2 regions of the Acidaminobacter sp. QWL-03 genome follow, and region 1 is predicted to be linked to the other one. Evidence: riboswitches for the same ligand, from Rfam matches in the RefSeq annotation. Region 1 holds a riboswitch; the other holds the start of a gene.
What was found. Region 1 has a riboswitch for cyclic di-GMP ahead of AC4PHM_RS05795 (polysaccharide biosynthesis protein). Riboswitches for the same ligand answer to the same signal wherever they lie in the genome.
Positions count from the first base shown of each region.

Region 2: it holds a riboswitch for cyclic di-GMP, as region 1 does, so the genes downstream of both, AC4PHM_RS12035 (DUF7507 domain-containing protein) here and AC4PHM_RS05795 (polysaccharide biosynthesis protein) in region 1, are expected to answer to the same signal.

Region 1 is NZ_CM178752.1:1,278,936-1,284,814, reverse strand. Features, by position in the region: gene AC4PHM_RS05800 (S-layer homology domain-containing protein) at 48-1,421, shown strand; cyclic di-GMP riboswitch class I at 1,637-1,721, shown strand; gene AC4PHM_RS05795 (polysaccharide biosynthesis protein) at 1,916-3,826, shown strand; gene AC4PHM_RS05790 (IS1634 family transposase) at 4,201-5,127, shown strand; gene AC4PHM_RS05785 (hypothetical protein) at 5,311-5,877, shown strand.
Region 2 is NZ_CM178752.1:2,572,367-2,578,245, forward strand. Features, by position in the region: gene AC4PHM_RS12030 (MSCRAMM family protein) at 1-817, shown strand, start outside; cyclic di-GMP riboswitch class I at 1,271-1,353, shown strand; gene AC4PHM_RS12035 (DUF7507 domain-containing protein) at 1,504-5,061, shown strand; gene AC4PHM_RS12040 (class D sortase) at 5,275-5,879, shown strand, end outside.

The sequences.
Region 1 (5,879 bases):
GTAATCGACAACCACTTTAGCAATCATCGCAGAAGGAGTGGCACTACATGAAGGCAAGCCGTCAGAGCAAAGTGAGAAATCTATTGTCTATGCTGTTAAGTATTATCATGATTTTTGGAAGCGCTTCTATGATTACAAGTTTAGCCGCAATAACCGACCCGCCGACGCACTGGGTCAGGCAGTCACCTGGCATTACGGAAGAATGGTATCCTCTGATTGACGAATTCGAGTCACTTGGTCTGCTGGACGCGCCTATGACCCGAGGGGCTTTTGAAATCCTCATTCAGAACAGCTTTGAGGGCCTTGAAGCCTTTGAAATTCCAAGCGGAATCAGTGAAAGCTCCGAAGTCACAGCAACACTCAATGTCACAAGAATGGAAGGCGCCTTCTACCTTCATCATCTGATGAAAGCTGAAAGAATCCTGGAGCAGCAGCTTTATACGGATCAGCCGGATATTCCACAGTGGGCTCTGGAGTCTGTCCTGGGGATGACTCAAAAGGGGATCTTTAAAGGCTTCCCGGATGGATCCTTCAAAAGCCGTCAGTGGCTCACCCATGCTGAGGCCATTTGTCTGGTGGCAAAGTCTCAGCTGCAGTGGATGAGAGAAGGATTGACGGCCATAGTGCCAAAACCGGTTCCGCTGGGTGAGCCGGTGGTTACAGAGCCGGTAGTCGAGACGCCAATAGCCGATGGGACGGAGCCTGATCCCACACCAAATCCTGAGCCAACACCGGCACCGGAACCACAGCCTGAACCACAACCTCAACCTCAGCCGGTGCCAGATCCAACCCCTGAACCCGAACCTCCCGTCACTACAGAGCCTCCGGTTGTCTCTGAGCCTCCGGCGGATACAGAACCAGCCGAAACGCCAGAAGAGCCTGCAGAACCTGTTGAGCCAGTGATTGAAGCGCCTCAGCCGGATCCGGTCCTACAACCGGAAGACCCGCAGCCAACGGATCCTCAGCCCGAAAATCCACAACCCTTAGATCCGCAGCCTGAAGAGCCGCAAACCGAAGACCCTCAGTCTGAGGTACCGGAAGTAAAACCAACTCACACCGCAGAAATCCTTATGCTCCTGCCGGAGGGCAAAACGCACTATGCTTACGTTCCCATTGAGCTTTATCTGATAGATCCGGATCTCAACACAGATCCAAACGTCGTTGAGACGGCTGAAGTGCTGATGTTCTCCTACGATTACTTCGAAAGTGTCATTACCATGACAGAAATCAGTGCGGACAGCGATCATTTCTTGGCTTGGATTACACCGGTCTTTGAACCGGGGGAGGATCCATTTGAGTTCAGGGTATGTGAGTTCTATACCATTGGAGCTTACATAGATTACTATGATCCGGTGAATGCTGAAGGCGTAACGCATTATTTGAGGTCCATGTCCTTTGATGTGCAGCCGTTTGTGTATTAAATAAAGAAGGCGCCAGTCAGACAGTCGGATACGGCTTCTGCTGGCGCATTATTATTCATAAAAATACGGAGAAAAGGATAACATAATACGTTTTCCTAACATTTCACCATATTTTCTCAACATTTTTATAGGTTCGACATTATTCGACCTACAAATTTTCTGAAGATATGCTATAGTTGTTAATGGCGATATAAACTTGTAATTATATAGGTTACTAACACATTTGGTAAACCGTGGGAAACCATGGGACACAAAGCTAGAGGGGCTTCCTCCAATCGGAAAAGTCAGCCAGTTGCAACATATTAACGGCAGCTATGGACTGTCGTTTTTTTGTGCAAATTATCATTTATGTATTTATATTGAAAATATGTTAATTCGACATTAAAACCTAACATTCGACAATTGTAATCGTGTATAATAAATGACGGCGTATGGTTGTATCTAATGATGCCATAAATCGTTATTTCTACATAATAAAACCAGGGGGATCGACTATGAAATCGACGCGAAAATTCTCAATTGTTTTACTGGATATAGCATTCCTCTTTGCGTCCATTGTCATTGCCATCATTCTGAAAGCGAATTTTGAGCGGTTATTTTTTCTTCTTGAGAATGGGTTGACCTTTATCATCCTTATGCTCGGATTAAAACTATTGATGATGAAGCTTCTTATGCTTTATGACAGCCTCTGGGAGCATGCCAGTGTGGATGGACTCATTAGAATTGCCTCTTTTGGCATTTTGAGTCATTTGATGGTGGCGTTCATGGATGTTTACCTGGAAGGCGCGTTCAGCTATAAAAGTCTCCTACTGATCTCCTTTTTTGATGTTGTTCTGATTGGTGGATTCCGTTTGAGCTACAGAGTTATAAGAAGACTGAAGAATCGTGCCTATACTATTGGCCAAAGCTATAAAAACATCCTGATCATAGGGGCGGGGCGCACCGGAGGGATGATGGCGAGACACCTGCTGTCAGAACCGCAGCGGTTTGGTTACCCTAAAGCTTTTATAGATGACGATCCACGAAAAGAAGGCACTTTGGTCAACGACATAAAAGTCATGGGCAACCGGTATGACATTTTAAGTGTGACGAAACGTCAAAGGATTGACGAAATTATTCTGGCTATCCCTACAGTTCCAATGCAGGATCGAAAAGAGATTTTGGAGGAGTGCAAGAGAACCGGAGCAAAAGTCAAAACTGTGCCGTCACTGGAAGAAATGATGATTGATAACGTCGACATTAAAAGAATCCGAGATGTGGAAATTGAAGACCTGCTGGGAAGAGATGAGATTACCCTCAATATGGATGGGATCAAGGACTATTTGGAAGGGAAAACCGTTCTTGTCACAGGTGGGGGAGGATCTATAGGATCCGAACTTTGCCGGCAGATAGTGAGGTTTGCACCCAAGAAGCTGATCATCCTGGATATTAATGAAAATTCCGTGTATGACCTGACTAACGAACTGAGGTCAAGAGGACTGGGCGGCATTGAACTGGACATGGTAATCACCTCTGTAAGAGATCGCAAAGAACTTTTCAGAGTATTTAATGACTTAAGACCACAAGTCGTCTTTCATGCGGCTGCCCATAAGCACGTACCTTTAATGGAGAGAAGTCCCCGTGAAGCTATAAAAAACAACGTCTTTGGAACGCTGAAACTCGTTGATGCCTCAATAAATTATGGGACTGAACGATTTGTTTTGATCTCGACGGACAAGGCAGTGAATCCAACCAGTGTAATGGGCGTCAGTAAGCGGATTGCAGAGATGATCGTCCAATCCGTGGAATCTCATAAAACTGTCTTTACCGCAGTGCGCTTTGGCAACGTTCTGGGCTCCAACGGCAGCGTCATCCCGCTCTTCAAGAAACAAATTCAAGAAGGTGGACCGGTGACGGTGACCCACAAGGACATGGTTCGCTACTTCATGACCATTCCTGAAGCCTCGAGACTAGTGCTTCAGGCTGGCGGCCTTGCCAAGGGCGGAGATGTGTTTGTTTTGGATATGGGAGAGCCGGTGAGAATTCTTAACTTGGCGGAAGACTTGATCAGGTTGTCGGGTCTGGAGCCTTACAAGGATATTGAGATCAAGTTTACCGGACTCAGACCCGGAGAAAAGCTTTATGAAGAGCTTTTGACCTCGGAAGAGTCGGTAGAAAGTAAGACGCGGCACGAGAAAATCTTCGTGGGCAAGCCCAATAAAGTGGAATATCCGTTTCTCCTGAAGCGTCTTGAGATCTTGAGAGAGTTGGTACAAGGTGAGGACCAGGAACAGCTCATAGAGATGCTGTCATCTATGGTGACGACCTATCAGCGAGACAACCGTCAGATCAACAAAGCGTTTTTGGAGAATGGATGTACAGTGCCAATGCCGGATGTACGTCAGTGGAGTGTTAAAATGATTTAGATACTGAAAATCTGGAGACTATCAACTTCCATGAACACGAATTTGAAATCCAATATCATACGGAATGCCTTGAGGACCTACTCCGCTAAACCCAGCAGAAATATAATGTTCGAAAAAGATGCGTGCATTTATCAATTTCCATGGTGACATCTAGAGATTTAGTCGAAAACGATCAATAAAACCTCTTTGGCCGAATGAAGACAAAGAGGCTTAGTTGATTTATAACACATATTGGGTCAAAGGTACTATATCTCATATTCCGCCTAACTAAAATTTCCAAATAAAATATTTTCTGTTTCCAATATTTACAAAAAGGATTTTTCGAATCGACCTCGAATAATAGTAATATCAAGGTTTTACGAGGAGCGATTCTGATGGATATCCGATTTGATCAGATTAAATCATACAGTAATGGCAAAGCAGGATTAATCACCGGTCTATGCGAGCAAATAGGCGTCAATGATGTGTTTAATCAGTTGCTGACTCAACCAGCAGGTCGGCCACCTGAAATACCTTATGGGACTCTTGCCCAAATGATGCTGGTCAATATTGCGGATGATCATCATCCGCTTTCCAGGATGCATGATTACTTTGAAGATGTGGACCTTGAAGCCATTTTTGGTATGCGTGTCGATCTCGCTAAAATCAATGATGACCGCTTCGGTGGATTCCTTGATCTGATGCAGAACGCTGGCTGCAGCTCAATTCTTTCTGAGATCGCAGTCAGGGCATTCAAACGCTATGGGATCAAACTTGGCAATGTCAACTTCGATACAACTTCAAAGGTTATGTGGGGTCAGTACGAGACACCAGAAGGTATCGAGGGTGTTGTTGACATTTCTTTCGGCTATTCAAAGCAGAATCGACCTGATAAGAAGCAGATTAAGCTGTCCATGGGAACTACCCAAGGCATCTGTATCGATGGACAAGTGTTGTCGGGTAACCAGGATGACAAGCGCTTCAACATCGATAATCTGGACCGTGCAGCTGAGCTCAGAGAACGCTTTGAGTCGGCGGCAAACGAGTTCTTTTACATCGCTGACAGTGCTGCGTTCACCAAAGAATTTCTTGAAAAAGCTCAAAGACTTGAGGTCAAAGTCATCACAAGAATGCCGGATCAAATCAAAGAAACCAAAGCGGCGATTGAATATGCAGCCTCAAATCTGGAATCGATGGCGCGCATTGAAATCCCAACCTCGACAAAGCCAGCAGTTTACCGAATAGCTGAAAGCAGTTGCACTTATTACGATACGCCGCTCAAAATGGCGGTGTGCTATTCGGAAAATCTCGAAAGCACCTAGCGCCAAACCATTGAAAAACGTGTCGCCAAGGAACTGGATACCCTAGAAAAACTCATCAAGCGCATCGAGAAGCGTTCCTTCGCATGCCGCGAAGATGCACAGCTTGAGATTGAAAAGCTTCAGAACCAGGATTTTTCAAAGATCAAATATCACCGTATCAACATCTCGATGGATGAAATAACAGTGAAACGTCGAGGCAGACCAAGCAAAACGCCGGAAAGTGACGTTGCAAAGACTACCTTTGATCTGGTCATTGATCTTCAAAAGGATATTGAAAGCATTGAAAATGCAATCACAAAAGAATGCATCTTTGTTGTTGTGTCCACTGAAATGTCTATGAGCGCTGAAGCAATTCTTCGAGAATACAAGACTCAAAGTGCAGTTGAGAGAAAGTTTCAGTTCTTGAAGTCGCCACAGTTTGTGAATGCGCTTTATGTGGATTCGCCAAAGCGCGTGGAAACCATTGGCTATTTGATGCTGATCCTTATGCTGATATTAAGCGTAGCTGAGTACGTGGTGCGAAGAGAACTGGAATCAGAGAAGAAAACGATCATCGGACCTGGTAATGTCAAGATGTCCAGGCCTTCTCTTGTTGCGATTCATGGGATCTTTTACTCTGTGGTTACCTCAACAGTAACCATTGGAAAAGTGGTTCACCGAGGGTATAACAAACCCTTGAGAGATAATGTCAGGACGGTGATGAGGTATTTAGGAATCCCTGAAGACCTATTTATTCGAGGGGCAGTATGATT
Region 2 (5,879 bases), 1.3 Mb from region 1:
CAAATACCCGGACAATTCTACACACACCCACGTCTTAAAAGGCGACGGCACTCCCGTCACCTTAAACAACCTTTCTCCTGGTATCTACAAGATCACCGAGGATGCTCCGAAAGGTTACACCCTGAAAAGCATCCAGTCCGGCGACACGACCACCGACGGCGCGCTGACGATTACACTTAGCGAAAGTAATCCGAAAACGACAATCGAGGTCACCGTCACCAACAAGCGTGATCCAGATCCAGACCCACCAGGTGACCCAGATCCACCGTCAAACCCACAGGATAAAAAAGGTGAAATCCGCGTCCACAAGTTCCTGGATACCAATCAGAACAACCTCCAGGACCCTTCCGAGTTCGATATGCAAAACATCACCTTCGAACTCTACGCCGCGGACAAGACCACCCTGCTGCACACCAAGAAGTCCAGCGCCGCGGGCGACCTCACCTTCGCCAACCTGAGGTATGGCACCTACTATCTGCGGGAAGTCAGCGATTACACCATCACTTCCCCATCCTTTTCCGCCGATGGTTTCTCCCCGCCAATCTCCATCAACTCCACTCAGGCCTTGACCTTCAACGTGGGCAACTACAGGGACACTACGACGGAAGACGTTCCGCCGGAGCCTAATCCACCACTGGGTCCGCCTGATGAACCACCTGATACGGAAATCGTTGAGGAAGATCCGCCGCCATTAGGCGCTCCCCCTTGGGAGCCGCCAAATGAACTCCCACCAACCGGTGAAGCACAGATTGGCATGCTCAATCTCCTCGGCACCCTGCTCCTCCTCGCAGGAGCATTCCTGAAATACCAGTATTGAAAAGAAAACCCCAAAACCGGATCGTCCTTGGATGGTCCGGTTTTTGTCTGCCCATTAATCCACCTCTCCAACCTGATTTACCCCCCCTCCTTTCACCCCCTCCCCGCCGATGGTCCTGTAACATCCTCCCAAAATAGTTTCAAAAAGATTTCAAAATATTCTGAACGACCCCAAAATTTTCATTCACAAGGACGAAAGTAGTAAATACCATAGTTTTTCAACTTCATAAGCGTCACAGCACTTTGTTATCAACACAAATTTAAATTTATTATTTTTTATATTTGATGCATGAGATTTTGAGAAAAGGGTATTTAATCAGTGGAACCATTGGAAATGCTTATGTTGGTTAACATAATATAATATCAAACCTTAAATGGCTGAACTAATAAGAAAAATAAGGAGGGGGTTGCACAATAATTTCTGCTGAAAACACAGAATTCATTACTCCGAACCGCATACCAAGGGCAAACCCGTCGAAAGACGGGGACGCAAAGCCAGGAGTCTAAGGGATAGACTACGATCGTCCGGCTGCTATGCACAACGAACCTGTTGCTGTCATGGCAGTCTTTTTGTTTACAGAAATTCAAGAAGACTGACCATTCCACTTCGACCCAATCGGAAATATAGAGAGGAACCATCCAGAGAGAGATTTAAGGCATTTCAAATTATTTAGAGAGGTGAGAGAAATGAGTAAAAAAAGTAGATTTTTGTCAATACTTCTAATTTTACTACTAACTTTACCAACCTTTACAGCGTATCCTTCAACCTGGGCTCTATCTAATTATGATTTAACAACAGATAGACCGATACTTAAACCAGAAACCATTAATAATGCAATATGGGAAATGTTTCAATCAAACGCTGCAGCAGGTAGTGGCACATTTTCTTCATTTTTGCGTACTAATTCAAATAAGAGTATTGAAAAGGGTTATAATAGCGACTTAAGAAAGGTTCAATTTGATGAAGATAACTCTCCACAGTTCAATAGATCTTTTTTGCTCAGTAATGTGCCACTAATTGTATATGAAGAGAAGTTATATAGAGAGTTTCAATTAGATCTTAACGAACCGGGGAGTGGTCCAGAATGGTATATCAGCCTTGATAAGTTTCAAGTTTGGTTGACTGATGTACCAAATATCACGAATTATGACGATGAAGAATATACTTTTACCACAGACGCCAGTATTGTTTATGATCTAGGCGATAACTCAATAAAAATGGACTATAGAGCAAATACAGGTAGTGGTAAAAGAGACTATAGAGTCTTAATACCAGAAACATTGTTTGAAAACAAAGATGGTAAATATGTTGTGCTATTTACAGAGTTTGGAAGACAATTTGCAAACGACTCTGGTTTTGAAGAATGGGGTGTTAGAGTCTTTGAACCGACTCCTGCAATTGATATTGAGAAATTCACTAACGGAGAAGATGCAGACACTACTACTGGACCTATGATACCAGTTGGAGATGTGGTTACATGGACCTACGAAGTGACAAATATAGGTAATGTAACTATTGAAAACATTAAGGTTACTGATGATCAAGGAGTTGAAGTAACTCTTCCAAAAACCTCACTCACACCAGGCGAATCTATGATTGGTATTGCAACAGGTATAGCTACTGCAGGTCAATATGTGAATATCGGTAAGGTAACTGGCGATCCGACTACAGGCAAACAAGTTACCGACTCCGATCCAAGTCACTATTTCGGCATCTACCTTCCTCAAATAGAAATCACTAAAACAGCTTCCCCAACTTCAGTCCCAGAGACTGGAGCTTATGTTGATTTCACATTCCAAGTCACCAACACAGGCGAAAACAAAGTAAAAATCACTACTGTTGTTGATGATAAACTGGGCACAATATATGAATGGGCAACAGGCGCCGATGAAATTTGGCTCGAAAAAGGTGAGTCCCACACATTTATGCTTAATGATCAGCTCATTTCAGGCAACTTCGGCAATGATCACATTAACGTAGTAACCGCTACTGCATACGATGAATATCGCAACTTTGATATTGCGATAGATCAAGAATCTGTTACTTTTGAAGATGTTCTGCCTGACATTTCATTAGAAAAAACTGCTAGCCGTACTAGCGTTCTCGAATCCGGTGAGTATGTTGACTTTACTTTCACAGTGACAAATAATGGAGACGAATCGGTTAAAATCACCTCTGTTAACGATGATAAATTAGGTACAATTTATAGCTGGTCAACAGGTGATGAAGAAATTTGGCTGACGGAAGGTCAATCACACACATTTACTGCAAATAACAAATTAATATTAGGCAGTGCTGGTGCAGATCATATCAACACCGCTACAGCTATTGCCTATGATGATGATGGCAACTATGATACTGCATCTGACACAGCAACAATTCAAATCACGAACACTCCGCCTACCACAGGAGAAATCAAAATAACAAAAAATATCACAGCTATTGAAAATGCTGATCTTTCTAACCTCACTTTTTTGTTCAAGATTAAATTAACCGGCATCTCTGAAGGTGCATCTTATCCAAATGGTCTAACAAAAGATTTTACTGCAGATGATCAAGAGTTAACATGGGATAATCTGCTCCCAGGAAAATATGTGATATCCGAAGAAGATCCAGGATCACGTTGGAATGTATCCTATTCTCAAAATGAAATAACAATTACAGCTGGTGACAGTAAATCAGCTACTGTTACCAACACTTACAACTACATCCCTCCGGTATTGAACCCACAACTTAGCCTCACAAAAACCGGTACTTTCAACTCTGGAAACGACGATTTTGCCGACCCTGGTGAGTTTATTACCTACGTGTTTGAAATCATGAACATAGGTAATGTCACGCTCACTGGAATTACACTAAATGATCCAATGCTTGGCGGTTCAATCACGCTCCCTTTAAGTACACTACAAGTAGGCGAATCTTTAACTGTCACAGCTAAATACGCTGTCACTCAAGCCGACATTGATGCTGGAAAGGTTGATAACACCGCTACAGCGGATTCTATTGAATCTATTTCAGACACTGATAAAGAAACTGTAACCCTTCCTCAAAAACCAGTTCTCGAACTTATCAAATCAGGTACATGGGTTGACGCTAATGAGGACGGAAAAGCTGATCCAGGCGAAATGATCAACTTCAGTTTTACTGTAACAAACAAAGGCAACGTAACACTAACCAATGTTATGGTTTCCGAATTAGTTGAAGGTATCACTGTAATAGGCGGACCTATCAGCCTTGACGTCAACGAGTCAGATGCGACAACATTTACCGCTTCTTACACGTTGAAGCAATCTGATATTGAAAAAGGCAACGTTTACAATAACGCCTCAGCAGATTCATCACAAACTGATCCGGTGACTGATGATGTTACAGTCCCACTTGTGAAACGTGCAGCGTTATCCATTGTAAAAAACGGCACATGGGTTGACTCAAACAACAATGGCTATGCTAATGTAGGTGAACCAATAAACTACACTTTCACAGTAACAAACACAGGAAATGTTAAATTAACTAATGTTCATGTTACTGATCCAAAAGTAACCGTTTCTGGTAACCCAGTTGTGCTTGAAGTTGGTGATGATCCAGTCGTTTTCACTGGTATTTATACACTAACTGAAAATGATCTGAAAGCTAAAGAGGTATACAATGAGGCGACAGCACATTCAGATCAAACAACTGATATAAAAGATGATCACACCATTAGCTTGCGAGTTTACACACCATCAACTACCACAACAACCACAAGTCGCACCCCTGACCCAGGCCGCATCGAAATCTTCAAATTCCTCGATGTAGACAATTCTAAAACTTTCAACACTGGTGACCTTCCATTCTCCAACATCCTCTTCCAACTCTTTGGCGAGGATGACAAACTAGTAGGTACCGCCACCACCAACAGCCAAGGCAACGCAGTCTTCTCGAATCTCGATGAAGGCACCTACTTCATCAAAGAAGTTCGTGGTGATTACACCATTACAACACCAACACTCAACGCAGACGGTATGATCGAAGTAGAAGTCGTACAAGATGAGACCACAGAAGTATCCATCGGCAACTACCGCGAAGTCATCCCTCCACAAGAACCACCTCTCGGCCCTCCACCAGTCATTGAAGAAGTTATCGAAGATAAAGTCCCACAAGGCCCTCCAGCACTTCCTAAAACCGGCGAAATTCCGCCTTACTTCGCTTATGGCTTCGGATCACTTCTGGTTCTTGCAGGACTGTTCATGAAACGCAAGTTTTAACTTTCAGTAAGTTCAACAAGCAATAGAGTGTCCTCAAGGGGCGGCCTGATGAATAACCATCGGCTAAAGCCTTAAGACCATAGACTGAGAAACCTTTCTCAACCTCCCGTCCGGGTCATCTAAATGGTGGCCCGGATATTTTTTTTAAAACAGGGTATCAAATCTATAATTTCAACGTCTAATACGTTATAGTGAAAAAGAGGTGACACCCCCATGAAAAAACTATCGACGCTTCTGATCATCGCAGGCTTGCTGATTATTCTCTATCCTTCCGCGGTCCGCGCTTATGATGACTATCAAATGAATAAGCTGTTGTCCTCCTTTGAGGAGGACATCTCGGCGCTGGAGGAAATTGATGATGCGCAGGTCGTGGATCTCGACTATGCGGATGACTACGAAGCCATGCTCACTGAACAGCGAGAGGCTGCCACAAACGACGGTACCGGGACTGAGGGTCAGACTGAAACTCCAACCGACACTCCTGCTACTGTCGAACCCGCTCCATCCCCTTCCCAACCCGCGGCCACCCAACCGGCACCAAAACCCGTCGTCAAAAAACCTAAGACGGATACCTTTATCAAAATCCCGGCCATTGATCTGCTTATGCCGGTTCTGAAAGGCATGACCAACGACAACCTGCGCTACGCTGCCGCCACTTTTGACAATGGCGTCGTCCCGGGCGGCTCTGGAAACTATTCTCTCGCCGGCCACCGCAGCTATACCTACGGCCGCATGTTCAACCGCCTCAACGAGCTGGCCCCGGGCCACCTGATCGAAATCACCGTGAAACAGGAGACCTTCACCTACCGAGTCACTGA